Regions from separate parts of the Arthrobacter sp. TS-15 genome, predicted to be linked through region 3. Evidence: predicted binding sites of a transcription regulator. Region 3 holds the regulator's gene; each other region holds the start of a gene.
The links. The regulator LexA, encoded in region 3, represses DNA repair genes until DNA is damaged. The targets are predictions, from matches to a motif close to TCGAACANNTGTTCGA.
Positions count from the first base shown of each region.

Region 1: a site for LexA is predicted at 2,088-2,103, ahead of EU811_RS05170 (shikimate dehydrogenase). Genes of this name have one in related genera too.
Region 2: a site for LexA is predicted at 2,410-2,425, ahead of EU811_RS18710 (LexA family protein). Genes of this name have one in related genera too.
Region 4: a site for LexA is predicted at 4,491-4,506, ahead of EU811_RS22160 (LexA family protein). Genes of this name have one in related genera too.

Region 1 is NZ_SDXQ01000012.1:49,083-56,997, forward strand. Features, by position in the region: gene EU811_RS05160 (MFS transporter) at 1-1,013, opposite strand, end outside; gene EU811_RS05165 (IclR family transcriptional regulator) at 1,220-1,990, shown strand; gene EU811_RS05170 (shikimate dehydrogenase) at 2,201-3,100, shown strand; gene EU811_RS05175 (bifunctional sugar phosphate isomerase/epimerase/4-hydroxyphenylpyruvate dioxygenase family protein) at 3,100-4,974, shown strand; gene pcaH (protocatechuate 3,4-dioxygenase subunit beta) at 5,017-5,886, shown strand; gene pcaG (protocatechuate 3,4-dioxygenase subunit alpha) at 5,892-6,491, shown strand; gene EU811_RS05190 (lyase family protein) at 6,488-7,906, shown strand; gene EU811_RS05195 (alpha/beta fold hydrolase) at 7,899-7,915, shown strand, end outside.
Region 2 is NZ_SDXQ01000047.1:11,371-19,285, forward strand. Features, by position in the region: gene EU811_RS18695 (DsbA family protein) at 1-540, opposite strand, end outside; gene EU811_RS18700 (cation diffusion facilitator family transporter) at 537-1,370, opposite strand; gene EU811_RS18705 (ArsR/SmtB family transcription factor) at 1,367-1,693, opposite strand; gene EU811_RS18710 (LexA family protein) at 1,965-2,396, opposite strand; gene EU811_RS18715 (hypothetical protein) at 2,661-3,257, opposite strand; gene EU811_RS18720 (dihydrofolate reductase family protein) at 3,254-3,859, opposite strand; gene EU811_RS18725 (FAD-dependent oxidoreductase) at 4,067-4,972, shown strand; gene deoC (deoxyribose-phosphate aldolase) at 5,088-5,780, shown strand; gene EU811_RS18735 (hypothetical protein) at 5,833-6,060, shown strand; gene EU811_RS18740 (right-handed parallel beta-helix repeat-containing protein) at 6,259-7,206, shown strand; gene EU811_RS18745 (metal-dependent hydrolase) at 7,219-7,915, opposite strand, start outside.
Region 3 is NZ_SDXQ01000043.1:46,661-54,575, forward strand. Features, by position in the region: gene hisH (imidazole glycerol phosphate synthase subunit HisH) at 1-720, opposite strand, end outside; gene hisB (imidazoleglycerol-phosphate dehydratase HisB) at 717-1,343, opposite strand; gene EU811_RS17665 (histidinol-phosphate transaminase) at 1,391-2,509, opposite strand; gene EU811_RS17670 (LysM peptidoglycan-binding domain-containing protein) at 2,587-2,946, opposite strand; gene lexA (transcriptional repressor LexA) at 3,295-4,038, shown strand; gene EU811_RS17680 (ATP-dependent DNA helicase) at 4,103-6,163, opposite strand; gene hflX (GTPase HflX) at 6,156-7,718, opposite strand.
Region 4 is NZ_SDXQ01000065.1:561-8,475, forward strand. Features, by position in the region: gene EU811_RS22130 (DUF2188 domain-containing protein) at 1-253, shown strand, start outside; gene EU811_RS22135 (hypothetical protein) at 370-897, shown strand; gene EU811_RS22140 (hypothetical protein) at 920-1,828, opposite strand; gene EU811_RS23705 (hypothetical protein) at 1,809-1,952, opposite strand; gene EU811_RS22145 (hypothetical protein) at 1,962-2,363, opposite strand; gene EU811_RS22150 (hypothetical protein) at 2,363-2,677, opposite strand; gene EU811_RS22155 (Y-family DNA polymerase) at 2,708-4,006, opposite strand; gene EU811_RS22160 (LexA family protein) at 4,045-4,476, opposite strand; gene EU811_RS22165 (ATP-dependent DNA ligase) at 4,651-5,667, opposite strand; gene EU811_RS22170 (hypothetical protein) at 7,068-7,505, shown strand; gene EU811_RS22175 (hypothetical protein) at 7,578-7,853, shown strand.

The DNA of each region.
Region 1 (7,915 bases), on a different contig from region 3:
AGCGGCACATTGCCGCCCTCCAGGGTCAGCAGGAACACCGGCGTCATGATGGCGCTGGACAAAGCTCCGTAGATGAATACGGGTTTGCGGCCGATCTTGTCCGAGAGCATGCCGAACAGTGGCTGGGTTCCCAGGGCAACAACGTTTGCCGCGACCACCAGCCAGAGCGTGATGGTGCTGTTGACGCCGGCAACGTCCTGGGCGTATTTGATGGCGAGCGTACCAAAGACAGTGCTGACGGCGGCGATGAAGGCGCAGCAGACCACGCGGAGAACATCGCGCCAGTGCAGCCTGAGGAGGTCGGCAACGGGGAGCTTGGAGATCTGGTTGTTCTTCTTGGCTTCGGCGAATGCGGGCGGTTCGTGCAGGGTGCGGCGGATGAAGAAGGCCACCAGTACTACCACAGCGCTGAGCCAGAACGGGATGCGCCAACCGATGCCGTACTTGATGTCATCCGGCAGGGCCACCACGGGGATGAAGACGAGGGCTGCAAGGATTTGGCCACCCTGTGTACCGGTGAGGGTCCAGGAGGTGAAGAAGGAGCGGCGGTTGTCCGGGGCGTGCTCAAGGGTCATGGAGGAAGCGCCGGCCTGCTCGCCTGCAGCGGAGAGGCCCTGGCAGAGCCGGGCGAGGACCAGCAGGGCCGGAGCCCACCAGCCAATGGTCTTGAAGTCGGGGAGGCAGCCGATAACAAATGTGGCTGCCCCCATGAGGACCAGCGTGAACATCAGGACCTTCTGCCTGCCAATGCGGTCACCGAAGTGACCCAGAATCACCGCACCCACGGGGCGGGCAACGTAGGCGAAGCCGAAAGTTGCGAAGGACATGATGGCCGCGTTCGCGTCGGCGGAGGGAAAGAAGACGTGGGGGAAGATCAGGGCCGCGGCAGAGCCGAAGATGAAGAAGTCGTAATACTCGACGGCGCTGCCCAGGAAGCTGGCAAGCGCGGCTTTCTTGGGGGTTCCGGAAGTGGTTTCAGTGCCTGGCGTCGCTGACGGCATTGTTTGGCTCATGGGGTGTTCCTTCTGTGACGACGATGTCGCGGATCTGGCTTCTGTGGGGAGACCCAAGCATGGTGCGGCCGGTCGATCCCTGCATTAGTAACCACATGGTGAGAGCTACTTGTGCAATACAGCAATAGTGGCTGTGAGTGGGGTCACTTGTCAAGAGATGTCACCACCATCTAGAAATAGCTCTCACTATGTGAGAGCATCAAAACATGAGTGTGAAAGAGGACACAAAGACCGACATGGTCGGCAAGGCCTTGAGCCTGTTGGTTCTATTGGGAAATGAACCGCGCGGGGCGAGTGCGGCGGATCTGGCAAGGAGTGCGAATCTCCCGTTCAGCACCACGTACAGACTGCTGGGTTCACTGACCCGCGATGGATTTGTTGACTACGAGCCCGATGGGCGTCGGTACCACTTGGGACTACGCGTCTTCCAGCTCGGCCAGCGCGTTTCCAATCACCACGGCTTCGCGGCAACGGCGCTGCCCGTCCTTCAGCGTGTCACTGAAATTACGCATGAGGCCACCATCTTGTCCGTGCGCGACGGCAATCATCACCTCACTGTAAACAAGGTGGACGGACCCAAGACCTTTCGGGTCACCAGCGACCCCGGTCACCTGGGCGCCTTGCACACTACCTCCGTGGGTAAGGCGATCGTGGCGTTTGAGGATGAGATCGAGCGGAAGAGGCTGCTGGAGGAGCTCCCCCTGGATCCGCTCACCGAGCACACCATTACCGACCGCGACAAGTTCCGCGAGGAGATCGAGCAGGTGCGACGCCAGGGTTACGCGGTGATGGATGAAGAAAACGAGATTGGCATGCGCGCCGTCGCTGTTCCGGTTCTCAACTCACAGGGCCATGCGTTCGCCTCCCTCGCCACGGCCGTCCCGGTGTTCCGCATGAGCATGGAGGAATTGATTGCCCACGTCCCTACCCTGCAGGAGGCCGCGGCTGAACTCGCGGCCCGCCTGCCCCAGCGGTGACCCTCACCCAACCAGGTCGCAATAGTGCGCGTTTAGACGGCTCTAAGCGCGCTTAACTGCTACTTGGTTGGGTGCGCACTGTGGAAATGTTCGCGATAAGAACAAGCGTGCGGAATATGAACACTTGTAGTAATCTAAATAACACCCCGGCTGGAAGCGCCCCAGAAAGCGCCAAAAGCTCGGCGGTGCTGAAGTCAAAGGAGCTTTAGGATGAGCAACCGAGCCGAGTCCGTTCTGGTGGGCCTCGTAGGCGAAGGCGTCATGCCCTCACTCACGCCGCCCATGCACGAACGCGAAGCCGATGTGCAGGGCCTTCGCTTGCTGTACCGCCCCATCGACTTGCTGGAACTGCAGTTGCCGGCCACCGCCGTCGGGGATCTCCTGACGGCGGCGCAGCGCATGGGCTTCAACGGACTGAACATCACGCATCCGTGCAAGCAGTTGGTGCTGGGGCACCTTGATGAAATTTCCGACGACGCCGCGCGCCTGGGTGCCGTCAATACCGTCCTGATTCAGGACGGCCGGCTGATTGGCCACAACACTGACTTCTCCGGCTTCGGCTCGGCGCTCGCGGACGGCCTCCCCGAGGCGCGACTAGACCGCGTAGTTCAGTTAGGTGCAGGCGGTGCCGGTTCCGCCGTCGCCTACGCACTCCTCAAAGCCGGCGTCGGCACCCTGGACCTGGTGGACATGGATCCCGCCCGCGCCGCGGAACGTGCCGCCGAGCTCGGGGGGCTTTTCCCTGAAGCCACCGTTACGCCGCGGAGCATCAACGAGCTGCCCGAGATCATGCCCCTCGCTGACGGCTTGGTGCACTGCACTCCCATCGGCATGGCGGCCCACCCCGGGCTCCCCTTGGACATGGGCCTGGTGGAGCCGCGGCATTGGGTGGCGGACATCGTCTACCGCCCCATCGAAACGCAACTGGTCCGCGAGGCGCGGGCCAAGGGATGCGACGTCCTCGACGGCGGTCGCATGGCAGTCGGTCAGGCAGCCGACGCCTTCCAGCTCATCACTGGACGCGAGGCGGACCGCGATCGCATGCGGGCGCACTTCCTGGAGCTGATCGCCGCCGAAGAAGAGGCGCTCTTGGCAAAGGCGGCCAACTGATGCGCACCGGAATCGCCACGGTTTGCCTGTCCGGCACGCTGAAGGAGAAGATGCAGGCCTGCGCGATTGCGGGCTTCGATGGCATCGAGATCTTCGAACAGGACCTCGTCACGTCCCCCCACAGCCCGGAAGAGGTCCGGACAATGGCCGCCGACCTCGGCTTGGGCCTGGATCTCTACCAGCCGTTCCGGGATTTCGACGGCGTCACTCCGGACCTGCTGAAGGCCAACCTCAAGCGGGCCGAGGCCAAGTTCAAGCTCATGTCACGTTTGGGCATGGACACCATCCTGGTCTGCTCCAACGTGGCCACGGCAACCATTGACGACGACGATCTCAGAGCCGAGCAGCTCGCGGAATTGGCAGAGTTGGCCGGGGCGCACGGCGTCAAGGTTGCCTACGAAGCCCTGGCGTGGGGCAAATACGTCAACGACTACGAGCACGCCTACCGCCTGGTTGAGATGGTGGACCACCCCAACCTCGGCACCTGCCTTGACTCCTTCCACATTCTTTCCCGTGACTGGGACACCGCGCCGATCGAGCAGATCAACGCGGAGAAAATCTTCTTCGTTCAGGTTGCCGACGCCCCCAAGCTCTCCATGGACGTGCTGTCCTGGAGCCGCCATTACCGGGTTTTCCCGGGTGAGGGCCAGTTCGAGCTTGCCAAGTTCATGGGCCACGTTGTCCGTGCCGGATACACGGGCCCGGTCTCCCTCGAGGTCTTCAATGATGTCTTCCGCCAGTCGGACACCGAGCGCACCGCCGTGGATGCCATGCGCTCCCTCATCTGGCTGGAGGAACAGAGCGCCAAGTGGCTCGCAAGCACCTCCGTGGCAGATGCACCGGAAGACAAAGCCGCGTCCCGCCGTCGTTATCCCATGGAACTGGCCACGCTGCCCAAGGTGAGCGAACCCGCCGGCTTCAACTTTGCCGAGGTCAAGGCTGACGACACCGCTCAGCTTGAGAAGCTCCTGGGCCAGCTCGGCTTCGGGTTCGAAGGCCGCCACCGCACCAAGGATGTCCAGCTCTGGACCATGGGCCAGGCGCGCGTCATCATCAACGAGCAAGCGGCCTCGCACACCGAACCGGCTATCGCCGCGTTGGGGTTCGACGTCGACTCTCCAGTGATTGCCTCCGCTCGCGCCCAGCAGCTCAAGGCGCCCGTGGTGGCCCGCAAGGTCCAGGCCGACGAGGAAGTCTTCCAAGGCATTTCTGCCCCTGACTCCACCGAGATCTTCCTGTGCCAGGGCAGCCCGGACGGGACGGCGGCGTGGACGCACGAGTTCGGCGAGGGTCTGGAACACGCCTCCAGCGCACAGAACGCCGTCATTGACCACGTCAACCTCGCCCAGCCGTGGCAGCACTTCGACGAAGCCGTCCTCTTCTACACCAGCGCCCTCGCCTTGGAACCGCAACCCTTCGCGGAGGTCCCCAGCCCCAGCGGACTGGTGCGCTCGCAGGTGATGCAGACCAGCAACGGCGCCGTCAGGCTGGTGCTCAACCTGGCTCCGGCCCAGCAGGCACAAGAAAAAGCCCGCAAAACGTACCAGGAACACATCGCGTTCGCCGTGGAAGACCTCGTGGCTACGGCCCGGTCCGCCCGCGATCGTGGCCTTGAGTTCCTCCAGATTCCGGCCAACTACTACGAGGACCTGGACGCCCGGTTCGATCTTGAACCCGGATTCCTGGCCACCCTCAAGGAGCTCAACCTCCTCTATGACCGGGACGCCAACGGCGAGTTCCTCCACTTCTACACGGCCACTGTGGGCAGTGTGTTCTTCGAAATGGTGGAGCGCCGCGGCAACTACGACGGCTACGGGGCGCCCAACGCCCCGGTGCGCCACGCCGTCCAATACGACTCGCTCCACCGGGCTTAGACCCGAAACCAAAGAGAATCCATCAACCGAAAGGAGCCGGCCGTGCCGCAAGAACAGACAGCACCAGCGCTCGAATCCGAGGAGCTCGTGCCCGCCGCTGAGCCACACGCTGCGCACGATTCCAAGAAAGTGGAAACCCAGGCCGATCTCAGTGCTGAGATCAAGGGCATCGGGGACCGCTACGCCGAGGCCCTGAAGAATGGCAAAGGCCCGGAAACCATGCCGCGCCTGGACTACGCTCCTTACCGCAGCAGTATCCTCCGCCACCCCACCAAGAGCCTGCACCACGCGGACCCGGAGACAATCGAGCTCTACTCGCCCGCGTTCGGACACCAGGATGTCCACGCCTTGGAATCGGACCTGACCATCCAGCACAACGGCGAGCCCCAGGGCGAACGCATCATCGTGGCCGGCCGCGTCCTTGATGGCGACGGCAGGCCGGTTGCCGGTCAGCTCGTGGAGATCTGGCAGGCCAACGCCTCCGGCCGCTACATCCACAAGCGCGACCAGCACCCCGCACCGCTGGACCCGAACTTCACCGGCGTCGGGCGTTGCATCACCGGCGACGACGGCTCGTACAGCTTCACCACCATCAAGCCCGGCGCGTACCCGTGGAAGAACCACCTGAACGCCTGGCGCCCGGCCCACATCCACTTCTCCATGTTCGGCTCGGAGTTCACCCAGCGAATCGTCACCCAGATGTACTTCCCGGGCGACCAGCTCTTCCCGCTGGACCCCATCTACCAGTCGATCGTGGACCAGGATGCCCGCGACCGCCTGGTGGCACAGTACGACCACGAGCTGACCAGTCCGGAATGGGCCCTCGGCTACAAATGGGACATCATCCTGACAGGTTCCAAGCGGACCTGGACCGAAAACGAAGCATACGGCGACGCCGGGGACGAGGAGTAAAGCGCATGAGCAAGCTGGCACCCACACCGGGTCAGACCGTAGGCCCTTTCTACGGCTACGCCCTCCCCTTCAACAAGGACAACGAACTCCTGGCGCCGGGCAGCCCCGGCAGCATCCGCCTCCAGGGCACCGTGTATGACGGCGCGGGCAATGCCATTCCGGACGCCATCCTGGAAATCTGGCAGCCGGACTCCGAGGGCAAGATCGTCCAGCGCACCGGCTCCCTGGTCCGCGACGGCTACACGTTCACCGGCTGGGGCCGCGGCTCCGTGGGCAACTCGGGCGTGTACACGTTCACCACGGTCAACCCCGGCCCCACGGCTCCCGGCGCTGCAGCGTTCATCTCCGTGGCTGTGTTTGCCCGCGGCCTCATGAACCGCCTCTTCACCCGTGTGTACCTGCCGGAAAACGAGGAAGCGCTGGCCAACGATCCTTTGCTGAGCTCCCTGGATCCCGAACGCCGCAAGACCCTGATCGCACGCCGCGATCCCGACGGTGGCCTCACCTGGGACATCCGCCTGCAGGGCGGCGACGAGACCGTGTTCCTGGATTTCCAGCAGGACGGATCGCTGGATCTGGCTTCCGAGGATCAGGCAACCCGATGACCGACGGCGACTTCGGCCTCCTGAGCCCCGTTTCGGCGTCGCCCGCTGTGACGGCGCTGACGGGCGACCGTGCCGTGATGGCGGCAATCCTCGACGTCGAAGCCTCTTGGGCTTCCGTCCTCGAGGATGCGGGGCTGGTCCCCGCCGGATCCGCCGCTGTGGTGGCCGAAGCCGCCTCGATCGAGCATTACGACGCTGCCTCAATTGCCGAACGCGCCCAGGGTGGCGGCAACCCGGTCATTCCCTTGCTAGGAGACTTGCGCGCCCGCGTCCGGGAGTTGGACTCGGGCGGGATCGGTGCCGGCAAAGCCGTCCACACCTCGCTGACCAGCCAGGACGTCCTGGACTCAGCCCTCATGCTGCTGGCCAGCCGCACCATTTCAGCGTTGCTGGCTGACGTCAAGGGCACGACGACGGCGCTCGCCACCTTGGCGGAGCAGCATGCGGACACGCTGTGCGTGGGCAGGAGCCTGACGCAACACGCGCTTCCGTATACGCTCGGGCTCAAGGCTGCGCAGTGGTTCCAGGGCGTAGCGGCTGCCGCTGCCCGCTTTGAATCCCTGGAATTGCCGGTTCAGTTCGGCGGGGCCGGTGGGACGTTGGCCTCCGGCACGAAGCTCACCGCTGGCTCGGCCTCTACGCCGTTCACCCTTGCGGATTCCTTGGCTGCCGAACTGGGCCTCGCACCTGTTCCGGCCCCTTGGCACACCAACCGCCTGGCCATCACGGCCCTGGGCGACGGCCTCGCTGCCGTCATCGATTCCTTCGGCAAGATCGCTGCCGACCTGCTCTTCCTGAGCCGACCGGAAGTTGCTGAACTTGGCGAACCCCTGGCTGCCGGACGCGGTGTTTCTTCGGCCATGCCGCAGAAGCAGAACCCCGTGCTGTCAGTCCTGATCCGCAGCGCAGCGTTGCAGGCTCCTGGTCTTGCAGCTCAACTGCACCTCGCGGCGGCTACCTTCAACGACGAGCGGCCCGATGGCGCCTGGCACAGTGAATGGCCGGCCCTGCGCCAACTGCTCGCGTTGGCTCTGGGGGCTGCCGGTCACCTCCGCGAGCTCACCGAAGGCCTGCGGGTCTTCCCCGACGCCATGCGCCGGAACCTCGAGCTCTCGGGACCACTGCTGCTCAGCGAAGGTGTGTCGGCCGCCGTCGCGCCTCTCCTCGGCGAGGACGGAAAACAAAAGCTGCAGGCCGTCGTCGACGAGACCCTGAAGGCGCCCGCCGCCGAGCAGTCCCGGATTTACACCAAGCTTTTGCGTGAAGCCGTGCCCGCGGACAAGCTCTCGGACGCCGAACTCGAAGCTCTCCTGAACCCCGCGAGCTATCTCGGCGAAGCATCGGAGATCAGCCGCCGCATCCTGGCCGCCTACCCGGATTATGCAGGAACCTCGAAAGGAGCCCCCCGTGGCTAAGCCAACTGT
Region 2 (7,915 bases), on a different contig from region 3:
GATCCGGTCTTTGGTTGCTTGGTCGGCGATCGCGGCATCGTACTGCGCCAGGTCCAAACCGAGTTCCTGCGCGGACGTCCTGAACAGAGCCGCTTGGGAGTCGCGCTTTTCGCCCCAATCGGGTTGGGTTGCGAAGAGTTTGGAGGCCATCTCCTGGTACTTTCCCTGCTGCGCGGCGGCTTCCACAGCCAGCGCGGCGGTCCAGGAGTTCCGGTGGCCGGGCAACGGGAAGTAGCGGTGGACGAACGTGATCCGGTCCCCGTATTCCTTCTTCAGTTCCTCCACCAAGGGTTCAGCGGCGCGGCAGGATTCACACTCGAAGTCCAGGAACTCGACCAGCTGGGCTTTCTCGATGGCCGGGCTCGTGACCCGGTGACTGTTCTCCCTGACGAGCTGGGCGTCAGTGGCCGCGAGTGGGGCGGCCGGAGCCGGCTTGTTGGCGGTAAGCACTGCGTACCAGATCACGCCGGCACCCACTATCGCGCCGAGAAGGATCCAAATCGCGATGCGGACCCTTCGGCCGGAAATGACTGCGCTCATCGATCAGCCGGCTTTGATCCAAGCTTCACACTGACAGGCTCCGCCACGGCATCCGATCTGCAGCCTGCGCAGCAAGTATCCGCTGGCTCTGCGGCGGCTGGGCGCGCGAGTTCGACGACTACCGGAGCGGACACTGGTGACGCCTCAGAAGTGGGCGCGCAGCAGTCGTCATCATCTTCGTCAGCGTGGCCGTGATCGGCGTGCGGGACAGTGCAGCAAGCCTCGCCTTTCCAGGAGTTGATACCTTCGCGGACGGCGATACCGGCAATGACCAGCGCCGCGCCGGCATCGGCCCACCACCAGCCCAGGGTGCTGTTCAGGACCAGACCGATCAGCAGAACTGCGGAGAGGTAGGTGCAGAGCAGGGTTTGCTTGGAATCGGCGACGGCGGTCCTGGAACCGAGCTCCCGCCCGGCACGTCGCTGTGCCCACGACAGCACGGGCATGATCGCCAAACTCAACGCAGCGATAACGATGCCCGGGGTTGAGTGCTGGGCCTCACCCGCCCCGGTCAGTGAGCGGACAGCGTCCACGGCCACGAACGCGGCCAGGGCGAAGAAGGAGATGGCAATGATCCGCAACGTCAGGTGCTCACGCCGCTCCGGGTCCTTGGCGGAGAACTGCCAGGACAACGCAAGAGCCGAAGTAACCTCGATAACCGAGTCCAGTCCGAAGCCGATCAGCGCCGAAGAGTCCGCGATCCCTCCGGCCCAGAGCGCCACGACCGCCTCGATGACGTTATAAGTGATGGTTGCGGCCGCGAACAGGCGGATGCGACGCATCAGGACAAGCCGGCGCTCCGAGGCAGGAGCTTCGAGGACCGCGCTCATACCAGGCACGTCCCGTCCGGGGCGCACCAGGCCGGGTCCACGGCGAGGACGACACCAATCAGGTCTTTGATGGCGTGACCAAGCCTGGCATCTGCCAGTTCATACCGGCTCCGCCGCCCATCAGGAACGGCCACAACGAGCCCACAGCCCCGCAGGCACGACAGATGGTTGGACATGCTCTGCCTCGAGACCCCCAACGAATCTGCCAGATCCGAGGGATAGGACGGGGCATCAGAGAGCGCCAGAAGGATCCGGGCGCGGGTTGGGTCCGACACCGCATAGCCGAACCGGGCCAGAACTGGTGCGTGAGTGAGCGTCTCCATACGAAAAAAGTACATCGATGACTGTATTCACGCAATTCTGTACTCAAGCTCTTCGACCCCGCCCGGACTGCCAGTCTTCACGCTTACGACGCCCAATCAGACGAACACCCATGGCTGAAGAAGCGGGTCCATTTGATGGAAAGCTACTTGGAGGTCCGCCAGCAGGGAGAATGTTCCGGCGATTCCAACGACGGTCACCATCGTGCGAAAGAAGAGGCCCGGGAGGGCTTTGGCGACCCAGAGGGTGCGAAGCCCCACCGGCTGGATTCAGTCAGATGTGATGCAGGCACGTTGTGGCGACGCCCCAAATGGTCAGCTCCGACATCGCGGGCACTCGAATGTCCGGATACTTGGGATTGTCCGCCTGCAGCACCACTCCCGACGGCGTGACGCGCAGCCTTTTGATGGTCAACTCACCATCAAGGACAGCAACGACGACGGACCCATCTTTGGGCTCCAGTGCCCGGTTAACGATCAACTCATCCCCGTCACTGATCCCGGCACCCTCCATGGACTGACCCGTCACCCTCACCACGAACGTGCTGGTGGCATCCTTGATCAGGTGCTCATTGAGGTCGATCCGGCCATCAAAATAGTCCTGCGCAGGCGAGGGATATCCCGCCGCCACAGGAATAGGTGCCAACAGTACTGACATCAGGGAAAAGCCCGCATCTATCACGCGGGGGCCGACTATCACGCCCACAACACACCTTTATTCGAATATATGTTCGATAATTCAGTGTACAGCGGACCCCCGACATTGTTGCCACCAGCGTTGAGAAGCTGGTCCTCAGGTTCATGGTGTCCTCGGTAGTGCTGTGGTTCCGAGTTCCGCCAGACACGCAAGGTCACGCGCCAGCGGTAAGGCAAGTGTCAGCGGCGCCGACCTTAGCGTCCTCGACGCCCTGTACTCAGGCAAACCACGGCCGCGGGGGCCTCTAATGCGCGGAGCGGCTGTCGCGTGGGATCAGCCACTCTTGACGGTGACGTCATAGGAGAAAGGCTTCGGTATGACGCCCGGCCAGGAACCGTCTTTCTTGAACAGGGAGAGGTTCCGCGCCCCCTCCGGGTCATCAGCACTGAGCGGGATAATCACGGTGTTGTGCTCCGAGGGCGTGGAAGTTTGCGGGCTGAGCCAGGCAGAGCCCACGGCTGCGGCTGTGAGGTCGAAGAATGGCTCGCGGTCGGCGGTGCTCGCAGAGATCTGGATCTGTGTATTGGGCATATAGCCCTCGCCCACAGCCCACACGTTGCGGACGATGTAGTCGATGAGCAAGTCGCCGTAGGTGACGGTGTACCCGGGCTCAATGTCGAACGCCACCGCGTAACCGGTGTTGCCCTTCACATTAGGTGGGCCTCCGCCTGCAAAGTCGGTAACGGAAATCCCGGGAATAGCGTCGATGGCCTCGCGGGCTTCAGCAATGGTCTGCCCGGTGTCCGCGTCGTGCGGAATGGATCGGGGGTCCTGTTCGGGCAGTGGCGCCGGCGCGTTGCATGCCGTCAGGAAAGAAACGATCACGGCCACCATGGCAGCCCTGGCCACAGCTCGGAGGGAACGGGTCATGACCCTATTATGTTGGGTCGATACCGTACGTGCGTGACCAACCCGGTCCCGCGCACCCCGGTCTGCTCAAGCGTCAGGTTCCCTACGTCGTCGAGCAATCGCTCCCCGCCACCAAGAATCATGGGTGAAATGTGCAGCCGCAACTCGTCCATGAGCCCGGCTGAAAGGTACTGGCGGGCTGTCTGCGCTCCCCCGGCAATCGCTACATCTTTGTCCGCAGCCGCTTCCCGGGCCTGCGCCAACGCCGATTCAATGCCGTCGGTCACAAAGTAAAAAGTTGTGCCGCCCTCCATCTCCAACGGCTCGCGACGATGGTGGGTCAGAACGAATACGGGGGCGTGATACGGCGGCTCCTCGCCCCACCAACCCCGCCATTCCTTATCCCACGCCGCCGGTCCGGGTCCTGCGAACATGTTGCGTCCCATGATGAAGGCACCTGCCGCCAGGATCGCCTCAATCTCGGGTGCGTTCGCCTCCGGCTCCTCGAACATCCATCTGTGCAGGAACTCTGCGCCGTCGCCCAACGGTTCCTCCAGCCGCTGGTTGGGACCGGCAACATATCCGTCCAGGGAAACAGTCAGATCGCACGTGACGTGGCTCATGCGTCCATCATTACATCTGCACTATCACCGCTCCAGACGGGCCTTGAAGCCGGCCCGGCGGAACCCACATGTGACGCACGTTATTACCGGCCGGTAAACACCACGCTACGGATAGGCCCTAGATGGCAACAGCGGCGAAACACCCGCGAAAAACCGGACCCCTACGCTGATGAACAACAGCAGGTCACATGAGCGAAAGGGCCAAACATGTCCGCCATCCCGTCCGCACCTTCCCTCCACATCGTCATTGCAGGCGCAGGCCCAGCGGCCCAGGCCTTGGTGCGGCGACTCGCCGGCGGGTCCGACTCCCGGCAGCGCGCCTTCCGGGGAACCATCACAGTACTCAGCAACCGCGACGAGTGCCCTGAGGCCCTGTTGGAACTCGCCGAACTCCCCCAGGTCTCGGTCCGCTTCGGCCAGGCGGCCAGCTTCATTGACGCCGACGCAAGGATCGTCACCACCGTGGACGGCATGGAGTTCTCCTACGACCAGTTGGTCATCGCCACCGGCTCGGCCCCGGCCCTTCCGCCGGTGGCAGGCGCCGAATCTGGCCTGAGCTACTCCACCATCGATGACGCCGCTTCCATCGGCGAAGCGGTCAAAGACGTCACCCGGTTGGTGGGCCGCCGCCCGCTGGGAATCCTGGTGGGTAACGGTCCTGCAGCGGGCCAGGCTGAGGCCGTGCTACGGGCCCGCGGCGTCCGCCCCGTCCGCACAACCCTCCGCCCCACCGCCGTCGTGCCTTTCCCGGGCACTGACGCCGGAACCGGACCCGACGCCCGTCCTCAAGGTTCCGCACTGCCGGCAACCGGCATCCTCTTCGAAGATGGCAGCAGCATGAAGGGCGACTTGGTGGTCCTGGCCGAGGAACGCACTGCCCGCAACGATCTCGCCGAAAGCGCCGGACTCACAATAGCTTCCGACGGCGGCATTTCAGTGGGGCGCGACCTCACCACCTCCGTGCCGGGAATCTGGGCGATCGGCGATGCCGCGTCCTGCGACGGGCTCCGCTTGGGCCTGCTTCTCTCCGCCGATTCCTCTGCAATGCTGTGCGCCTCCGGGCTGCTCCTCAGCGCGGGAAAAGAGGATCAGCAGACGCTGATTGCCGCCTGACCCTGTGCCGGCGGCGGCCCGGGCGGCACTTGGGGCATGTGGCAAGATGGTCCTTTGACGGGCAGTGACAACCCTGCGGCCACCGGGCCGGCCACGCCCTGCACGGAAGGATCCCATGAGCAACGAAGCCGTCGCCTCTGCAAATATCGCCTCCTACATTGACCACACACTGTTGAAGCCTGAGGCCAGTGAGGCTGACGTCCTCAAGGTGTGCGCGGAGGCCGTCGACTACAAGTTCAAGTCAGTCTGCGTCAACCCGGTGTGGGTCAAAACCGTCACCAAGGCCCTCAAGGGTTCCGGTGTGCTCACGTGCTCGGTGATCGGGTTCCCCCTGGGCGCCACCCCCAGCGACGTCAAGGCCTTTGAGGCCCGCGGTGCCGTGCTGGACGGCGCGGATGAAATCGACATGGTGATCAACATGGCCTCCGCCCGCGCTAATGACAAAGGCGCGCTGGTGGATGACATCAGGGCCGTGTCCGAGGTAGTCCACGCCGGTGAAGCCATCCTGAAGGTCATCATCGAAACATCCATGCTGAGCGATGAGCAGAAGGTGATCGCCTGCGAAGCGGCTGTGGAAGCGGGGGCGGACTTCGTCAAGACTTCCACCGGATTCAATGGCGGCGGCGCAACCGTTGAAGACGTTGCACTGATGCGCAAGACCGTGGGACCGGACCTGGGCGTCAAAGCCTCCGGTGGCGTGCGGTCCCTGGCTGATGCACAGGCTATGATTGCTGCTGGTGCAACACGTATCGGAGCGAGTTCCGGAATTGCCATTGTCAAAGGTGAACAGGGTTCATCTGCCTACTAAGGCTTCCGCTGCCGTCAGAGATTTTGAGCCCTGCGGGGCCGAGGAGGAATGAATGTCCAAGAACGCCACAAGCGCCCCCATTGAAAAAGAGAATAGTCTCGTCCAGAGCATTGTGCTGTTCGTGGTCATGATCGCGCTCTTCCTGGGCGCCATCTACTCCCTGTCCTTCCTGACGCTGGATAACCCGTGGCCGATGGCCGTGTGCCTCGGCCTGTTTGCCCTGGCTTTCTGGATCCCGCAGACCGTTTTTGGCCGCTCTGACTCCGCAGGCGAAAGCTAAGCGCTGCCCATGACGTTGAATGGCCCAGGCTCCTGCCTGGGCCATTCCTTTTTGCTGGCCCTTTCCCTGGCTGCCACAGTGCTTCTCACAGGCTGCGGTGGGCCCATACCGCCGGGTCAGTTAGATGCACCCCGGGGAGCAGAACCCGGGCCCTGCCATACCAACGGAAGCAAGGCCGGCAGCGTCCAAGAATGGAGGGTGGACGGCTACCTGGACCCTCAGGACACGTCCACGTCCCTGCAGCAGGCCATAGACACAGCGTCCAAGAGCGGCGGAGCGATCGTCCAACTCCCCAAAGGTGTCTTCACCCTGGAGCGCCCTCTCATTCTCAAGAGCAACGTAACCCTCCGTGGAGCAGGACCGGCAACCGTCCTGAAAGCGGGCCCGGAGTTTCTGGAATTCGAGGGACCGTTCGGTGGGCACCCCCTGATCACCACCAATGGCGCACAGAACGTAACCATCGCCCAACTCACCGCAGACCAAAATGGTGACGAATTGGAGGGCAACCTCCCGGGACGCCTGCACGAGTACCTGGTGGATGTCCGTCACTCCACCAACGCCTTGGTGGAGGGCGTCACCACCCGCAATCCCTACACCTATTCAATCGCGGTGGTGGCCAGCAGCGATTTCTGCGTCCGGAACAACAACACTCTGGTGACCACCAGCGGCCGCTACGATCAGCTGGACGGCATTCACATCACCGATTCCCATCATGGCCTGGTTGAGGGCAACACCGTTGACCAGCGGCAGGGGGCGGATGGCGACGACGGCCTCGTGGCCCAGGCCCTCGGCGCACCCGTTCATGATGTGACGTATCGAAACAACGACGTCCGCGGCGGATCGCACGGCTCCGGCCTGCAATTGGCCGTTGGGACGCATGAGATCTACAACATCACCGTGGACGGCAACCGTTTCTGGGGTTCTCCGGACGGAATCAAAACCGGATACTACGACGACGGCGCCGCTGCGGTCCGCGACGTTGCGGTAAAGAACAACGAGTTCTTCAACCTTCAAGGCCCGTGGCTCAACTTCCACGGCGATTTGGAGAACATCGTGGTGACGGACAACGTCACATGCCACGCCGGCTCCATCATGCTTGAGGATGCGCCCGGGAACGTTCTGGCCAACAATGGGACACGCTGCTGATTTAGCGGCCTGTCACGGCAATTGCACTACCCCGCCCAGAGCCGCCAGCACGCCGGGCCAGTGCTGTTGAGCCAGAGTCCACGCGGCCACGCCCATGCCCACCATGGCGTAGCCACTGACTGGTATCAGGACCAACCACTCACGTCGGGAACCTGCCCGTCCCAGCAAGGGGATGGAGAAGGCCCCATTCGGCCGCCAAATACCCCGGATCACGGATTTGCGCAGGAACTTCGGTGGTTTGATGACAATGGGCCATAGGAGTGGCACCCCGCCAACGGTGATCATGTCCCCCACGATGTGCACCACCACCCCGGTGAGCATGGACAGCGGCAGCCAGCCCCATTGATCCGGCGCGAACCAGGTCACCAGGCCGGCCATCACCACAGCGAAGAGCCAGTTGGTGATCCAGCCTGACTTCGGGAACAGGTTCAGGGCTTTGGCTGCCAGGTTGATCATGAACATGCAGAGCAACCCCGCGCCGATGGAAAGCTTGCCTACAGGGGTCACCATCTGGAACTGGGCCGCCATGGCTGCGAGCACCACGAACGCGGAGGCGCCCAGTAGCGAGTGCGTCCCCTGCCGGTGTCCTCCGCTGGCTTTTTCGATCCCCACCGCAATGACGTTGGACAGCGGGGGCAGCGAATTGGCGATGGTGCTGTGGCGGTGGTCCCAGTCCACCACCAAAGCAGTTCCCGCCGTCGCCATGGCG
Region 3 (7,915 bases):
TTTCGAAGCGGGCTTACGGAGGCTATCCACCCAGTTTCGCAGGAGCCGGGCCCCGGCATCCCCTGACTTCTCCGGGTGGAACTGCGTGGCGCAGAGCGGGCCGTTTTCCACTGCGGCAATGAAGCGTGCACCGTGCTCGGACCACGTCACCATGGGAGGAGCCATACGGGGCTGAACGACGTCGAAGTTCCACTCCTGGACTCCGTAAGAGTGCACAAAATAGAAACGTTCCTGTTCAACACCTTCGAACAGCTTTGAGCCTTCGGGGACGTCCACGGTGTTCCAACCCATGTGCGGCACCACTGGAGCGGGAAGGAGCTCAACCTTGCCGGGCCACTCAGCCATGCCTTCGGACTCGGTGCCGTGCTCAACTCCGGCTTCGAAGAGAACCTGCAAACCCACGCAGATGGCCAGCACAGGACGGCCACCGGCAACCCGACGTCCGATCATGCGGATGGCATCAACGGACTTGAGTTCCTTCATCACGGTCTCGTAGGCACCAACTCCGGGCACCACCAGACCATCAGCGTTGAGCACGTCCTCAGGCTTGGAGCTCAACACCACGTGCGCGCCCGCACGTTCGAGGGCGCGGACGGCAGAGCGAACGTTGCCCGATCCATAGTCCAACACGGTGACGGTTGGCTTGCCTTCAGGCGACTCCGGCTTTACGGACGCTATGGCGTCGGCCACGGCTCCATTGTTCAGAATCTGGCCGCTCATAGTGCGCCCTTAGTGGAGGGAATGCCCTCCACACGGGGATCGGACTCAACAGCTGCACGCAACGCGCGGGCAAAGGCTTTGAACTGGGCCTCAACGATGTGGTGGGGGTCGCGGCCGGCCAGGACGTTCATGTGGAGGCAGATTCCGGCGTGAAGCGTAATTGCTTCAAAAACGTGACGGGTCAACGATCCCGTGAAGTGTCCGCCGATCAGGTGGTATTCCTGTCCGGCCGGCTCGCCACCGTGCACCAGGTAGGGTCGTCCGGAAACATCAACGACGGCGTGCGCCAAGGCTTCGTCCAAAGGAACCGTGGCTTCACCAAAGCGACGAATACCGGCTTTATTGCCCAGTGCCGTTCGGAGGACCTCGCCGAAGGTAATGGCGACGTCTTCCACCGTATGGTGGGCGTCAATGTGGGTGTCGCCAGTAGCTTTGACGGTCATGTCAATCAGGGAATGCTTGCACAGAGCCGTCAGCATGTGGTCGTAGAACGGAACCGAAGTGCTGATATCCGAGACGCCTGAACCATCCAGGTTAATCTCCACCAGGACCGAAGACTCACTGGTGGTGCGCTCCATGCGCGCGGTGCGGGCAGCGGTCGGCGCGGCGCCGGTTTCGCTCATTGGGACATCCTTATACACGGAGGGGTGGGTTAGGTCTAGGAACAAGTTTAGGCGTGGTGCGGCGCGGTGCCGTCCAGCAGGGCTTCCAAGGCCTCCAGGAACGCAGTAGTTTCCGGCTCGGTTCCAGCGGTGACACGCAAATGCCCCGGGATACCGACGTCGCGAATCAACACGCCGGCGTCCAGCAGGCCCTGCCAGATAGTGTGTGGATCCTCCAGTCCCCCAAAGAAGACGTAGTTGGAGTCCGAAGCAGCAGGCTGGAGGCCCATGCGGAGCAGTTCAGTCACAATCCTGTCGCGCTGGACCTTGATGTCCTCGACGTCGGCCATGAGGGCTTCGCGGTGATTCAGCGCAGCGAGGGCCGTTGCCTGCGTCACGGCAGAGAGGTGGTATGGGAGACGGACCAGCCTGATGGCGTCCGTGACTTCCGGGGCTGACGCCATGTATCCGAGCCTGGCGCCCGCCAAAGCGAATGCTTTGCTCATGGTGCGCGAGACGATCAGACGCTCGCGTCCGGGCAACAGGGTCAGGGCGCTCGGCGTGTTGTCGTGTGCGAACTCGTGGTAGGCCTCATCCACGATCACCATGGCCTGGCTGGCTTCGCCGGCCTCGTAAACAGCCTCCACCACGTCCAATCCCAAGCCCGTACCTGTGGGGTTGTTGGGCGAGCACAGGAAAACGATGTTGGCGCCCGTTTCCCGGACCTGAGCAGCGGCCGATTCGGCGTCCAGCCCGTAGTCGTCCGCGCGGACTCCGCGGACATACTCGGTGTCAGTGCCACTCGCGAGCAGGGGGTACATGGAGTACGTGGGAGGAAAGCCCAATGCCTTGCGGCCGGGTCCACCAAAGGCTTGGAGGATCTGCTGCAGGACCTCGTTGGATCCGTTGGCCGCCCAGATGTTGTCCGGGGAAAGCCCGTGGCCAAGGTACTCGGCCAAGGCTTCACGAAGTTCGGTGAACTCCCGGTCCGGATAGCGGTTCAGCCCGGTGGCCGCAGCGGCCACGGCCTCAGTGATGGCGGCTTGGACATCTGCGGGGACGCCATGAGTGTTTTCGTTGACGTTGAGCAGGATCGGGACATCGAGCTGCGGTGCGCCATAGGGGCTCAATCCACGCAGGTTGGTCCGAAGGGGAAGTCGGTCAAGTCGCTCAAGCTGGTCACTCACCAACCCAGTTTAAGGGGCGGCCGGGACTGCCGACTAACTGTGACGCCCGACCCTTGATTTCTGCGGGTGCCGAGGGATCAGTTTGCAGGGACGAACAGCTGCTGGCCGGGCAGGATGCGGCCGCCCCGGAGGTCGTTGAGCTGGATGATCTCGGCGATGACGTCGCGGGGGTCACGCTCGGGAGCGGCAGCGCCGGCGATGCCCCAGAGGGACTGACCTGGCTGGACTGTAACAGTGACGGCAACAGGCGGACGCAGTTGGGACTGCGAGTCGGCTGCCTTGGCCGGGGAGTTGATAAATCCGGCAAGACTCAGCAACGCTGCAACCAACAGCATGGCCGGGATGCCGAAGAAGACGATCCGTCCCCTTCGGGTCAGGCGCAGGCGAGCGGGTGCCTGGGTAGTACGGAAATCAGCGAACGTAGTGACTGCGGACATGAGCTGAGCCCTTCTGAGCTATTGCCACGCTCCGGGATGCCCGGTGCCTGGCTGCCAATTCTTTGTGTTCCCCTGGGCCTGCCCCGGATGTTCGAACGCTTTGTTCGAACATCCAGCTTCAGCATCAGGTTTATAGAACACATATTCGAACCTTGCTATGACATTTTTAGCACTTATCAACGAACGGTGTCGAGACTCGCTAGAACAAATGTTTGATAAACGCCTGTGCCTGCCCTACGTTTGAGTGAAGAAGCAGCACTGTTTCAGTGGAACAGGAGGGTCTGACATTTTTTGCAGACCCGACACCCCTGGCCCTCATCAGGGCGGAATGGAAAGGCATTGGCGAACATGGCAGCGAAAGCCACAGGCGGAGGGGCACCCCTGCGGAGCCAACAGCCTCAAAAGAGTCCCAAAAGCCTGACCGTCCGGCAGAAAAAGATCCTGGAGACCATCCAGAGGTCAGTCAATGACAACGGCTACCCTCCCAGCATGCGCGAAATCGGCGACACCGTGGGTCTGGCCAGTTTGTCCAGCGTCACGCACCAGTTGTCCCAATTGGAGAAGCTCGGCTACCTCCGCCGGGACCCCAAGCGTCCCCGCGCCATGGAAGTGCTGATGCCCCTAACCCTTGATGGCGGGCCCATCCCCGGTGTGGACGCTCCGACCACCCTTCGCAGCGCCGGTGGCCTGGCCGTCACCGAGCTAGCCAGCGCCAGTGATACCGCCATGGTCCCCTTGGTGGGGCGCATCGCGGCAGGTGGACCGATCCTGGCTGACCAGACGGTGGAAGACGTGCTTGCACTCCCACGGCAACTCGTGGGGCATGGCGAACTGTTCATGCTGAAGGTGGCCGGCGATTCCATGATCGATGCTGCTATCTGTGACGGCGACTGGGTGGTGGTCCGGCGACAGAATGATGCCATCAACGGCGACATCGTTGCCGCCCTGCTGGATGATGAAGCAACCGTGAAGACTTTCCGGCAGCGGGACGGTCACACGTGGCTGCTCCCCCAAAACACCCAGTACGAGCCCATCCTCGGAGATCAGGCCACCATCATGGGCAAGGTCGTCTCGGTACTGCGCTCTCTTTAAGCGCTCACGCCCTTTAAACGCAGCTTCCCGTGGACACCAGCAGGTGTTCACGGGAAGCTGTGCATTACGGGGCTTTAGCCGAGCCCAGACGTTCCAGAACGCCTCGAACCACCGACCGGTCCGTGGTGGCCCAGAACGGCGGCAGGGCGGCACGTAGAAAGCCCCCGTAGCGCTCGGTCGAAAGCCTGGAGTCGAGTACCGCGACCACCCCTTTGTCTCCCGTCGAGCGGATCAGTCGGCCAGCGCCCTGCGCCAGCCGAATGGCAGCGTGCGTGGCTGACACGGCCATGAAACCGTTCCCGCCCGATTGGGCAACCGCCCGGGAACGGGCAGTCATCAGGGGATCGTCAGGACGTGGGAAGGGAATGCGGTCAATAACCACCAGTCGGCATGAGCCACCCGGAACGTCTACCCCCTGCCACAGGGACATGGTTCCGAAGAGGCACGTATCTGGCTCGTCCGCGAATTGCTTCACCAGGGCCGCCATGGTCGATTCTCCCTGACAGAGAATGTCCACATCCAGCCGGAGCCGCATGGCATCGGCGGCTTCTTCGGCAGCACGCCGCGAGGAGAACAGGCAAAGCGCTCCGCCCCCGGACGCCCGGATGAGGTCTTCCAATTCGTCCAGCGCCTCCGGCGAAGTACCGCGGCCCGGTTTGGGCAGGTGCTTTGCCACGTATAGAACACCCTGTTTGGGATAGTCGAAGGGCGATCCCACATCAATGCCCGTCCAGCTCGGCGCGCCGTCTCCAATCAGGCCAAGACCACCCGCGGCGGGCTCGAAGGCCGAGCCGATGGCCAGGGTCGCAGAGGTCAGCACCACAGTATGGCCGGCAAAGAGCCCCTCTCGAAGCCGCCCTGCCACACTGAGCGGGGCAATATTAATCAATGCAGGAGCTGTCTCGTCCGGCGGAGAATATCCCTGCTGGGGGTCGAACGTGCTGTTCCGCGAGAACCAGACCACTTCGCGGTTCTCCTTCGAGGCGAGCATCCGCTCGCACAGTTCCAGGATGAGCATGAGCCGTGAGCGCGCAAGCTGCCGTCCGCCGTCGACCGCGTTTGAAGAATCCGTCTTCGAGTCCGAGAGCGCGGCGCGCGTGGCGTCCCGCAATTGGTCAAGGCAATCCAGCTGTTCGTCGTTGAGGCCGTTGGGCAACAGACCGTTGGGCACGCCAGCTATGGCCATATCCAAGCTGTCCGCAGCTGCGTTGAGGGCGTCCACGGTGATGGCCGTATGCTTGCGGGCACTTGATGCCGCCGCGTGGACCATGGCCACGGATAACTGTCCTGAAACGGCTCCGGTTACCCGGTCCTGAAGCTCGTGCGCCTCATCAACCACCACGACGTCGTACTCGGGCAAGACAGCCAGGCCTTCAAAGGCGCTGACGGCCAACATGGCATGGTTGGTGACTACGACGTCGGCCTCACCAGCCCTTGAACGGGCCAGCTCACTGAAGCACTCTTCTGCCACGGGGCACTTCTGGGCACCCAGGCACTCCATGGACGTGACGGAAACCTGCCGCCACGCCCTGTCGGTGACGCCGGGCATGAGTTCGTCGCGGTCTCCGGTAGTGGTCTTCTCCGCCCATTCCCTGAGGCGGACCACTTCCTTGCCCAGCTGCGATTGGGGTCCACCCATGGAGGCAGCAAAGTGAGGGACGCTGGTGTCCTCCCCCAGGGAGAACAGCTGCCCTTCGGAGGGCTCCTCGCTGGGGAACCCGCCTTCAAGCTTCTGCAGGCACACATAATTGGCCCTGCCCTTGACCAACGCCACGTTGACGGGGCGCTCAAGGGCAGGGTTGATGGTCTCCAGCAGCCGGGGAAGATCACGGCCGACAATCTGGGTCTGGAGTGCCAGGGTGGCGGTGGACACCAGCGTCGGTTTGTTGCTGTCCATGGAGTGAGCGATCAACGGAATAAGGTAAGCCAAAGACTTGCCCGTTCCCGTTCCCGCTTGAACCAGCAAATGCTCCCCGGTTTCAATAGCCCGGGTCACATGCTTGGCCATTTCATGCTGACCCGCACGGCTTTGTCCGCCCATGCCGGCAACAGCCCGGTCCAACAACTCGAGGGTGGCTTTCTCCCCCACCGACTTGACGGCGTCCGCCGCCACCTTCTCAACCATTGCTGACGAATGACTCCAGTTCGGCGGCCAGGCCTTCGCGCACCATGACCACTACGCGGGTCCCGTTCTCCTCGTGCTCAAGGCTGAGGATTTCCGAGTCGGAATTGTGCAGTTTGTTGATCATTTCCCCGCGGTCGTAGGGAATGAGCAGTTCAAGGCGCACGCCCGGCCGGGGAATGGATCGGCTGATGTCTTCCAACAGTTCGGCAATGCCCTGGCCCGTACGGGTGGACACCACTGCGTGGCGGGGTTCCTTCTGCTTGAGGCGCTCCACCACAAAAGGATCCGCGACATCGACCTTGTTGAGGACGATGATTTCAGGAACCTTACGGGCATCCACTTCGGTGAAAACGGTCCTTACAGCAGCGATCTGGCCCTCAGGATCGGGGTGTGATGCATCCACCACATGGAGAATCAGGTCTGCGTCCGCCACTTCCTCCAATGTAGACCGGAAAGCCTCAATCAGCTGGGTGGGCAATGAACGAACGAACCCAACGGTATCTGCCAGGGTGTAGCCGATGCCATCCGGAGTTTGCGCCTTGCGGACCGTGGGATCCAAGGTGGCGAACAGGGCGTTCTCCACCAGGACACCGGCGTCCGTGAGGCGGTTCAGGAGGGACGACTTGCCGGCGTTCGTGTACCCGGCGATGGCGACGGACGGAACAGCATTACGACGGCGGTTGGCGCGCTTAGTCTCGCGCGCCGGCTTCATCGCGGCTATTTCGCGACGCAACTTGGCCATGCGGGTGCGGATTCGCCGCCTATCGAGTTCGATCTTGGTTTCACCAGGACCGCGCGAGCCCATGCCGGCGCCTGCTCCACCCACCTGGCCACCGGCCTGACGGGACATGGAGTCACCCCAACCACGAAGCCTCGGGAGCAGGTATTCGAGCTGTGCGAGCTCAACCTGGGCCTTGCCTTCGCGGCTCTTGGCGTGCTGGGCGAAGATGTCCAGGATCAGTGTGGTCCGGTCGACTACCTTGACCTTCACGATGTCCTCAAGGCCGCGTCGCTGTGACGGGGCAAGCTCCGTGTCCACTACTACGGTGTCTGCGCCGGTGGCGGCGACGATGTCCTTGAGTTCCTGGGCCTTGCCGGATCCGAGGAAGGTCCCGGGGTCCGGCTTCTGCCGGCGCTGAACAATACCGTCCAGCACCTCGGATCCAGCCGTTTCGGCAAGGGCGGCGAGCTCACGGAGGGAGTTCTCCGCATCAGCAAGAGTCCCCTCCGTCCACAGGCCGGCCAGGACAACGCGCTCCAGGCGCAGCTGCCGGTATTCGACCTCTGTGACGTCCTCGAGTTCGGTGGACAGTCCCGCGGTACGCCGAAGGGCGCGGCGTTCGGCCAGGTCTTCCTGGTCGCCGTCATAAATACTGTGTTCCTGGTCCAGCGTGGAAATCGCCTGCGCCTTGCCGAACACACCGTTGGCGTCGTTGTCGTCGGATGCCTGCGCAGGTACATCCTTGGAAAGAATCCGGTCGATCACGGCCTGGATTTGTTCAGGACTCATGTCCTGGGCGTCGGAATCGGATCCGGAGTGCTTCTGGGTGGTCATGGTCTCCTTAGACTGTTCGGCAATTCCAGAATAGTGCTGTTTGCTGCTCGATGGGGCGCTATTCGCGCTGGGCTGACGGGCATCGGCCAAAAGGGCCTCCTGTGTCCTGAACGGCCACCCCTCTTGCGGAGGGCGGCTGTTGTAAAAGTGGCGTGATGGAATCCGCAGGAGGGTCCCTGGGCCGAGGTGAGGATGTT
Region 4 (7,915 bases), on a different contig from region 3:
CAAAGGCAATGACAACGACCGGTACGTAGTCCCCAACAGCGATCGCGGTGGCTGGGACGTCAAGAAAGAAGACGCCAAACGGGTCTCTGCCCATGAACCCACTAAGAAGGCCGCCGAGAAGAGGGCCAAGGAAATTGTTGAGAACACCGGCGGCGGGCACGGCGAAGTGCGGATCCAGAACAAGAACGGGAAGTTCAGCGACAGTGACTCGGGATCCAAGAACGAGTCGCCAGCCAAGGACACCAAACACTAAGTCCCGCCAGGGCAAGAACGTCCCCGGAGCGATTCACGCTAGGGCGGCTCTGGTTATTGTCAGAGGTCACTGAGAGACTTCCTGTCAGGAAACCCTGACAGGAAGGCAGGAAGCCCATGGGCTGGACATCCAACGACTTCAAACATGAGGGCTGGGTGGCTGAGATTGCACCCGACGGACGGCTCTCAGGCAGTTCAACCGGTGCGGGAATACTCTTCCACGGGATAACCGGAAACTACCCGTCAGCAGGGGAGTTTTACCCCGATGAGGAGATCGTTCCTCATGACCTGATTATGAGCTGGCGTGGTGCCTGCACCTGTGGGTGGCAGGGAGAGCTGTGGGAAAGGGTGCTCACGCCTGAAGAGGCTGATTTCGCCTCCCGCAGAGAATACTGCCCTCCGGGGGGCGGAGCTTATGTTTCCGAACGTGTGGAGGATGCCGTTCAGGACGAGTGGATGATCCACATCGCACCGTCTGAAGCGATCCTTGGCGTGGAGGCTGCGGCGAGGGAGTACCGTCAGGCCGCGCACCGTCTGGATAAGACTGTCGCGGCCGCGAAAGCAGCGGGCGCTTCCTGGGCGGATATCGGCCACGCCGCTGGGATCAGCCGCCAAGCCGCTCACGAACGCTGGGCCGACAAGTAACCCTGCCTGGTGTCGGCCGGGTCTAGGGTGGGCAGTTCCATTCGGGCAGGCGTGCGTTGAGTTCTCTGATGCGGTGAGGGTATTGGCGCTTCTTTGCATGGACCCGTTGTCTGGCGACCCAACCGGCCAGTGCCCGTTCTTTGGGGTCCCAGGCGCTGCGGTGCGGGTGCCTTCCGTTCTCCTTGACCCATTCGATAAAGTCGGTGGCCCGCTTTTGCCAATGTCGTTCGACGTTGAGCGACATTCCGTCCAGCCACCCGGGGAAGGCGGCATCGAGCGTCCGAATAGCTTCTTTGGCGAGCAGGCCGCGCCTCTGTTGGTTCCGTAGAACCAACAGAACTCCTGCAAGGCGTTCGGCCTCGCTCCCGCTCGTGTCATCGGGGGCGGGCAACCTGCCATGTTTCTGAACATAGGCAGCTATCTGCTGCGCCGATTCGACGTAGGAGCGCCGTTCCTGCTCGGAAAACGTCTCACGCCATTCAGGCAACCGGGCATCGAGCTCACGCACGCGAGCCGGGAAGCGTTCCCGGCGTGCGTCATAACGCTGCCGAAACAACCACCGACTCAGGAAGCGTTCTGCCTCATCGTCAGAAGACGCGCTCGGGAACCGGCCGTTCTGCGTGACCCAGGCAATGAAGTCCTCTGCCGTGCGTTGCCAGCGCTCACCGGCGTGATCAGCCCGGGCAGTCCACTTCGGATAAACCTGATCCAGGATTCGGGCGGCATCTTCGGGGAGGTCCCCAGCGGCTTTGAGCCGGCGTAGCCGCTCAAGGGCCAGCGCGAGGCGTTTGTGTTCCCCGGAGGAAGGCGTGTGCTGGGTGGGCAAGTATCCGTGGTCTTTGTAGAACTTGGCTATCAGCTGGGCGGACTGTTCCGCGGTTCGCTTGTCCCGGCTCTTAGGGCGGGTTTTGCTAGTCCGTGCGGAGGACAATGGCTTTGGAGCCTTCCGGGATCATTGATTCGGCGGCGGTTTTGGCTTCTTCGTACGTCTTGCCTTCGGCCTCGACGTGGCTTAGTTCGCCGTTGCCGGCCTCTACGGTCAGGATCACTTTCACCCCCATATCCTAGGCTGCCGCGATCGTGAAGGTCCGTTCGAGCACCGCCAGTAGGGTCGATGCCTCGCCGCTGCGCCGGAGGTCCACGGGCCGTGATCCTTGCAGGCCGGGGGAGGGGACCATCATCCACAGCGCGAAATAGTTGTGTGGGATCCGCAGCTCCATGGCACGTTCGAAAAGTTCCACCACGACCGGATCCATGTTCAGGTCAGGCCGGAACTGGTAACCAGGGCAATAGGTCCCTCCCTCTCCAATGAAGACGCGGACGAGCTGCCGCATCACCGGTTCAGGATCCTCGTGCATGGCAGAGAGTCTTTCGCGGACCTGCTCCAAGCTCGGGAGGCTGAATTCGTTGCGGATCCGTTCCCACAGCTGCTCAGGGACTGGGGAACGGTACAAGTCAGCCGGCACTAGCTGATGGATTCGAGCTGCCACGCCGTGGCCAGCGGTTCCCGCCGCAGCATGAACGTGCGCAGTTCGGCATTGGCAGAGGGGAGCTTGGCTTGGACCTGCCAGTGTTCGATGCTGACCAGATCGCCGGTGCCGATTGCTGCCCGGGCCCGGGTTTCCCACCATGCGTCTCTGGTGAACCAGTGAACGGTGTGGACGTCGGGATCGACCATCCAGATCCGGCCGTCGTGACGGATCGCCAACGGTGTGCCGTCGGGGCTGAACCGGACATCGACGGCATGGCCGGTCGTGGGTGATTCAGGTGCAAGAGTCATTGCGGTTTCCTTTCTTACCTTGGCGCCGGGTCAGGCGGCCTTGACGAGGGGGAGTTCGTCCCAGTGGGTGGTGTACCTGGGGGAGAGCATGTCGCGTTTCATGGACCAGTCCGGCCCGCCCTTGATCCCGGCATGGCCGAGCCCGATGGATCCGCGTCCGTACCGTTTGGCCACGTCTTCGAGCAGGATCCCGATGCCGCGTTCTTCGTGCGGGTTCTCGAACAGCTCCAGGGGTTTCTGGTTCCCGGACGGGCGAAGGTCGGTGACCATGATCCCGGCCCGGACGTACTTCACACCCTCATGGACCTGGGGGAGCAGTGCGTGGGCTGCCCGGGTCAGCAACACCGGGTCAGCGGTCGGCATCGGCAGCGCCAGGCAGACCGAGGGAAAGGACCTTTCGTGCGGGTTGAAGTGCGACGTCGCGGCGAACGCCGTCAGCACTTTCGCTTGCAGGTCGTGTTTGGCCAGGCGTGCCGAGGCCATTTGCGCGTACACGCTCATGACCTGCCGCAAACCCGCGGTGGTGGTGATCGGGGTGGAGAAGGACCGGGAGAAGATCAGCTGGTCCCGGCCGATCCGTTCCTCTTCCATCGGGATACACGGCGTTCCTTGCAGTTCCAGGACGGTCCGCATCATGACAATAGAGAACTTGTCCCTGATCGCGACCGGGTTCGCCCGGGTCAGGTCCAGAATCGAGAAGATCCCCATCGCGTTCAAGCGCTTGGTGAGTCTGGTGGCCACACCCCAGATTTCGACCACGGACAGCTTTGCCATCAGCGCTTCGCGCTGCTCAGCAGGCACTGACTCCCACCGGCACACGCCCCCAAAAGCAGGGTTGTTCTTCGCCCACTTGTTGCACAGCTTTGCCAGCGTTTTCGTCGGCGCGATTCCGACGCAGACCGGCACGCCGACGTTCCGCCGGCACGCGGCCTTCATCTCACGCCCCAGGGCCAGCAGCTCGTCCGGTTCACCGTTGACTCCAAGGAACGCCTCATCGATGGAGTACACCTCAAGCCAGGCCGAATAGCGGCCCAGCAGCTCCATCACCCGGGCCGAGATGTCCCCGTACAGCTCGTAGTTGCTCGACAGGGCCACCAGACCCCATTCCTTGGCCCTGGGCCGGAGCTTGAACCACGGGTCCCCCATGTCGATGCCGAGGCGTTTTGCCTCGGGGGAGCGGGTGACCGCGCAGCCGTCGTTGTTGGAGAGCACGATGACCGGTTTACCCTCCAGGGATGGGTTGAAAGCGCGCTCGGCCGAGGCATAAAAGCAGTTCACGTCCACGTGCGCGATTTCCTGCATCCGGCGCATTACCGCAGGCTTAGACATTGACGCCACCGAGTTCCCGTTTAGCGGAAAAGCGCGCATTACACATGGTGCAGGCACCTCGTGGCCACGCCCCAGATCGTCAGTTCAGCCAAGGCCGGAACCTCGATTTCGGGGAAGCGTGGGTTGTCGGCCTGCAGGATCACGCCCGAGGGCGTGATCCGCAGTCGCTTAATCGTCAGTTCCCCGTCGAGGACCGCCACCACCACGGAACCGTCTCTGGGTTCCAGTGCCCGGTTCACCACCAGCTCGTCACCGTCGCTGATGCCAGCCTGTTCCATGGAATGCCCGGTGACCCGGACGATGAAGGTGCTGGTGACGTCCTTGACCAGGTGTTCGTTGAGGTCGATCCGGCCGTCGAAGTAGTCCTGGGCGGGCGAGGGATAGCCGGCGGCCACCGCTACCGGTGCCAGCAGAGCTGTCACCAGAGAGAGTCCCGCATCTAACACACGGGGGCCAACTATCACGCCCACAACACGCCCTTTATTCGAATATATGTTCGGGTTAACTGTACTCCAAGGGACCGACGAAATAGCCGTCGGGGGCACCGGGGACGGCTTGCACACCAATAGGGGACAGCTTTGAGCTGTGCGGAGGGCTCCACCTGCCCCCAGTGGGCACAACCCGTCCACCGCGACTAGGAAGCGTTAGCGGTTTTGGAGGTGCGGTGGGAGTTCGACGTCGACAGGGTCCAGTTCAGGCCTAACGCGTATGTAACCGATGCCATGTCTGAAGGATTTACCGGTCCACGCAACATCGGCAGATATCTCAACCACGATCGGTTCCACCAGTGTCAGGTGAACCGGCCCTTTATCTTTGCTGAATCTATTCAGGGAGGTCTCGCTTATCTCTTCCGGCCAGGGATGCCCTGGCTGTGCCAGGCTGAGCTGGCGGCCCAGCTCACGCCCTACCCGTGTCGAGAGGACCGTGGACCGGCCAACGATCCGCAGCCGCCCATCGACCGGCAAGCCGACGATGATCGCCTGCGGCTGCGATATTGGCCCGATCACGGCCGCGCAGACCGCATCCAAAGTGCTTTTTGTCTTCAGCTTCAACCAGGAGCGCAGCCCGGCCGGATAGGGTTCTGATCCGCTCTTGAAGACCAGCCCTTCTACTCCTGTGGCGGGCAGGTCCTTCAACCAGGTCTTGGCCACTTCCATGTCCGTGGTGGTGGGGGAGAGGTTCAAGGGGGCGGTCCAGTCCCGGGCCAGTTCCTCGAGCAGCTGCCGGCGGCCCGTGAACGGGACGCCCCGGATGTCCTGCCCGGCAACGGCCAGCACGTCAAAGGCGGCGAAGGAGGCTGGCAGCTCATGGACCAGGGCGGGCAGAGCCGTCCGGGAGCTGACCATGCGGCGCTGCAGCGCCTCGAAGTCCAGCCGGTCCCCGTTCCATACGACTGCTTCGCCGTCCAGGACAACGCCGGGCGGTACCTGGACCCGCACCGCTGCGCAGAGATCGGGAAAAATGCGGGAGAGTTCTTTGCCTTGCCGACTCCACAGAGTCACTCCGTCGGAATCGCTCAGAATGATCGTGCGGAATCCATCCCACTTGGGTTCTGAATATATGAGGCCGGGCAGCGCCCGCGGGCCGGGGAATGTCTTGACGAGTTTCGCCAGTGCAACAGCCACCGGTGGTTGCAGTTCCCGTGGAATGGACTCGTCCATGGCCCCAGCCTAAAGGACCAAGACCAGAACGGACCTTCGCTGCGCTTCGGCCTGTAATAGCTTCTTTTGCCTTACATGTGGCTGGGTTGTTCTCCGTACAAGGCCACTGATCGTAGCCGTCCGGGGGCCCGACCCGTCAACCCACGCAACCGGGCAATCCCACGCGGTCGCTGCGCTCCCTTATTTCGCGGGATTCCCCGGTCACTCTTCGGGGTTGACGGCCCACCCTCGACCGGCTGGATCAGCGGGGGCCTCGCACGGCGGGGCAGGAAGGAGGTGGCTACATGAGCATCGACGAAGCGATCAAGCTCGCGACTTCGGTCGTGAGCTTGATGACAGCTGTCATCGCTCTACTCTCCCTGCGGAACGCGCGCTTAAAGAGCAAACGCTCCCGAGCTGCAACTCGGAAGCGTAAGCGTAAAGCAAGGAAGTAGGTGTAGCTACGAAACCCGGTGGTCGTGACCGCTTCGGTTGCGGCCACCGGCTCCTTCTCAGACTAAGTCCTACTCACCGATAAGGAAACCTCATGGAACCACTGGACATCGTGAACTTCGTTCTCTCACTCACAGCACTGGGAGCTTCGATCATGGCGTACCGCGCCAACACAAAAGTCCCCAAGGAAGACGAAAGCTAACCGGATCCGGGGCGGGCTGCCACACGGCGGCCCGCCCTACCGGCCCGGGTTGCCTTTGGACTCCGCATGAGCCTTCCTACGAAGTCAGCGGGTTACCAACACAATCGCTATCGCCACTCCAATGAGGACGGCGCCTAGCCCGACAACGACCATGTACCCAGGCTCCGGCCGACGCATCAACTTGGTGCCCGTCTTACCAAACCTGGCTTGCTGAGAGCCTTCCATCAATTTGCTGAGCGCTTTGCGCTTTACGACCACGAGAACACCGATAAGGAAGGCCACTCCCGCAACAACGCTTCCAATGAGTAGCTCCACGGTTCAGGTATCCCATCCTAAAGATTGAGGCCAGCCTAGCCCCTGAGGCCACTATGCTCGCGGGGCTCGCACCCCTTTGGGCGTCCACTCCGCTTCGCTCCGTGGCCGACTGTTGGGCCCGGTCCCGACGTCGCAGAGCTCCGCCGTGCCCGGTCCTGTGTGTCTACGACGTTTTTTGGCTGCTGTCCTTCGGATTCTATGTGTCCGCTCCACCCCGTCTAGCCCCTCCGCAAGCTCCGGGGCCTGCGGTGCAGGAAATGTCCCTACGGCGCTCCTGCGTCGCTTATTTCCTCCGGGAATTTCCCACACCTTGCCCTATGGGTAGACAGGGCTCCGTCGGCCACAGCTCCGCAAGCTTCGCCAGCAACCAAAAAACAACGGGGGAGGGGAGACCCGCAGCTGGCCAGGTCACACCGCTCCCTCACCAATCCTCTGCAAAGGACACAAAACCATGAACGCAATCAGCGTCCAGACGATCACCACCGAGGACACCGGCGAAACCATCCACGATGTGCCCGTCCTCGTGGATTACCACTTGAATGACGGCTACGACTGGATGGACGTCATTTCAGAACATGGCTGGGTCGTGATCCCCAGCTGGGGATCTGACGGCTGGGACCTCGGCCAGTGGCCCTACGTCATGGTCGCTGGAACCCGCACCGCCGACGCGATCGGAAACCTGTTCGGCATGGCAACCTACTGCGAAGGCGACGTGAAAACGTCGGTCTACCGGACGAAGGCCCGATTCTGGGACGCGATCACGGAAGAGGCTTTTTCCCACTGGAAGAACGGGCAAGCCCAAGGCCCGGCAGACCTGCCCGAAGCCGCTGCAGAGCTTCCCAGCCGCTACCGCATCCCGCCCACGTTCCAACCAGCAGCCGCCGCCTAACAACCCTCGACTCCTTGCCGGGCGGACCCCCGCCGCCCGGCAAGGCACCAAACCAGCAAAGGACAAATGACAATGACCGAAAACCGCAGCATCGCCAACAGCCCGGCCCAAACCGTGGTCTTCCTCGAAACCCTCGCCGCAATCGTGGAGAAATCCCCCGTGGCCTACAGCAGCGATGGAGCCGAAGACCTCGCCGCGCACATTCGCGGCATGGCTGCAGCCGTCACCACCGAGGCGAATGTGAACCCCGGCGAGCTGACCACCACCCGGCAATATGCGGCACTGGACTGGCACAACGAAGCCGTGGCCGTCCTGTTCGCCGCAGAACACCGCCCAACCTTCCACTAGCAGGAACTGAGAACCGCTGTACTGCCCGGCCAGAGCCGGGCAGTACAGCGCCCACCACTTCA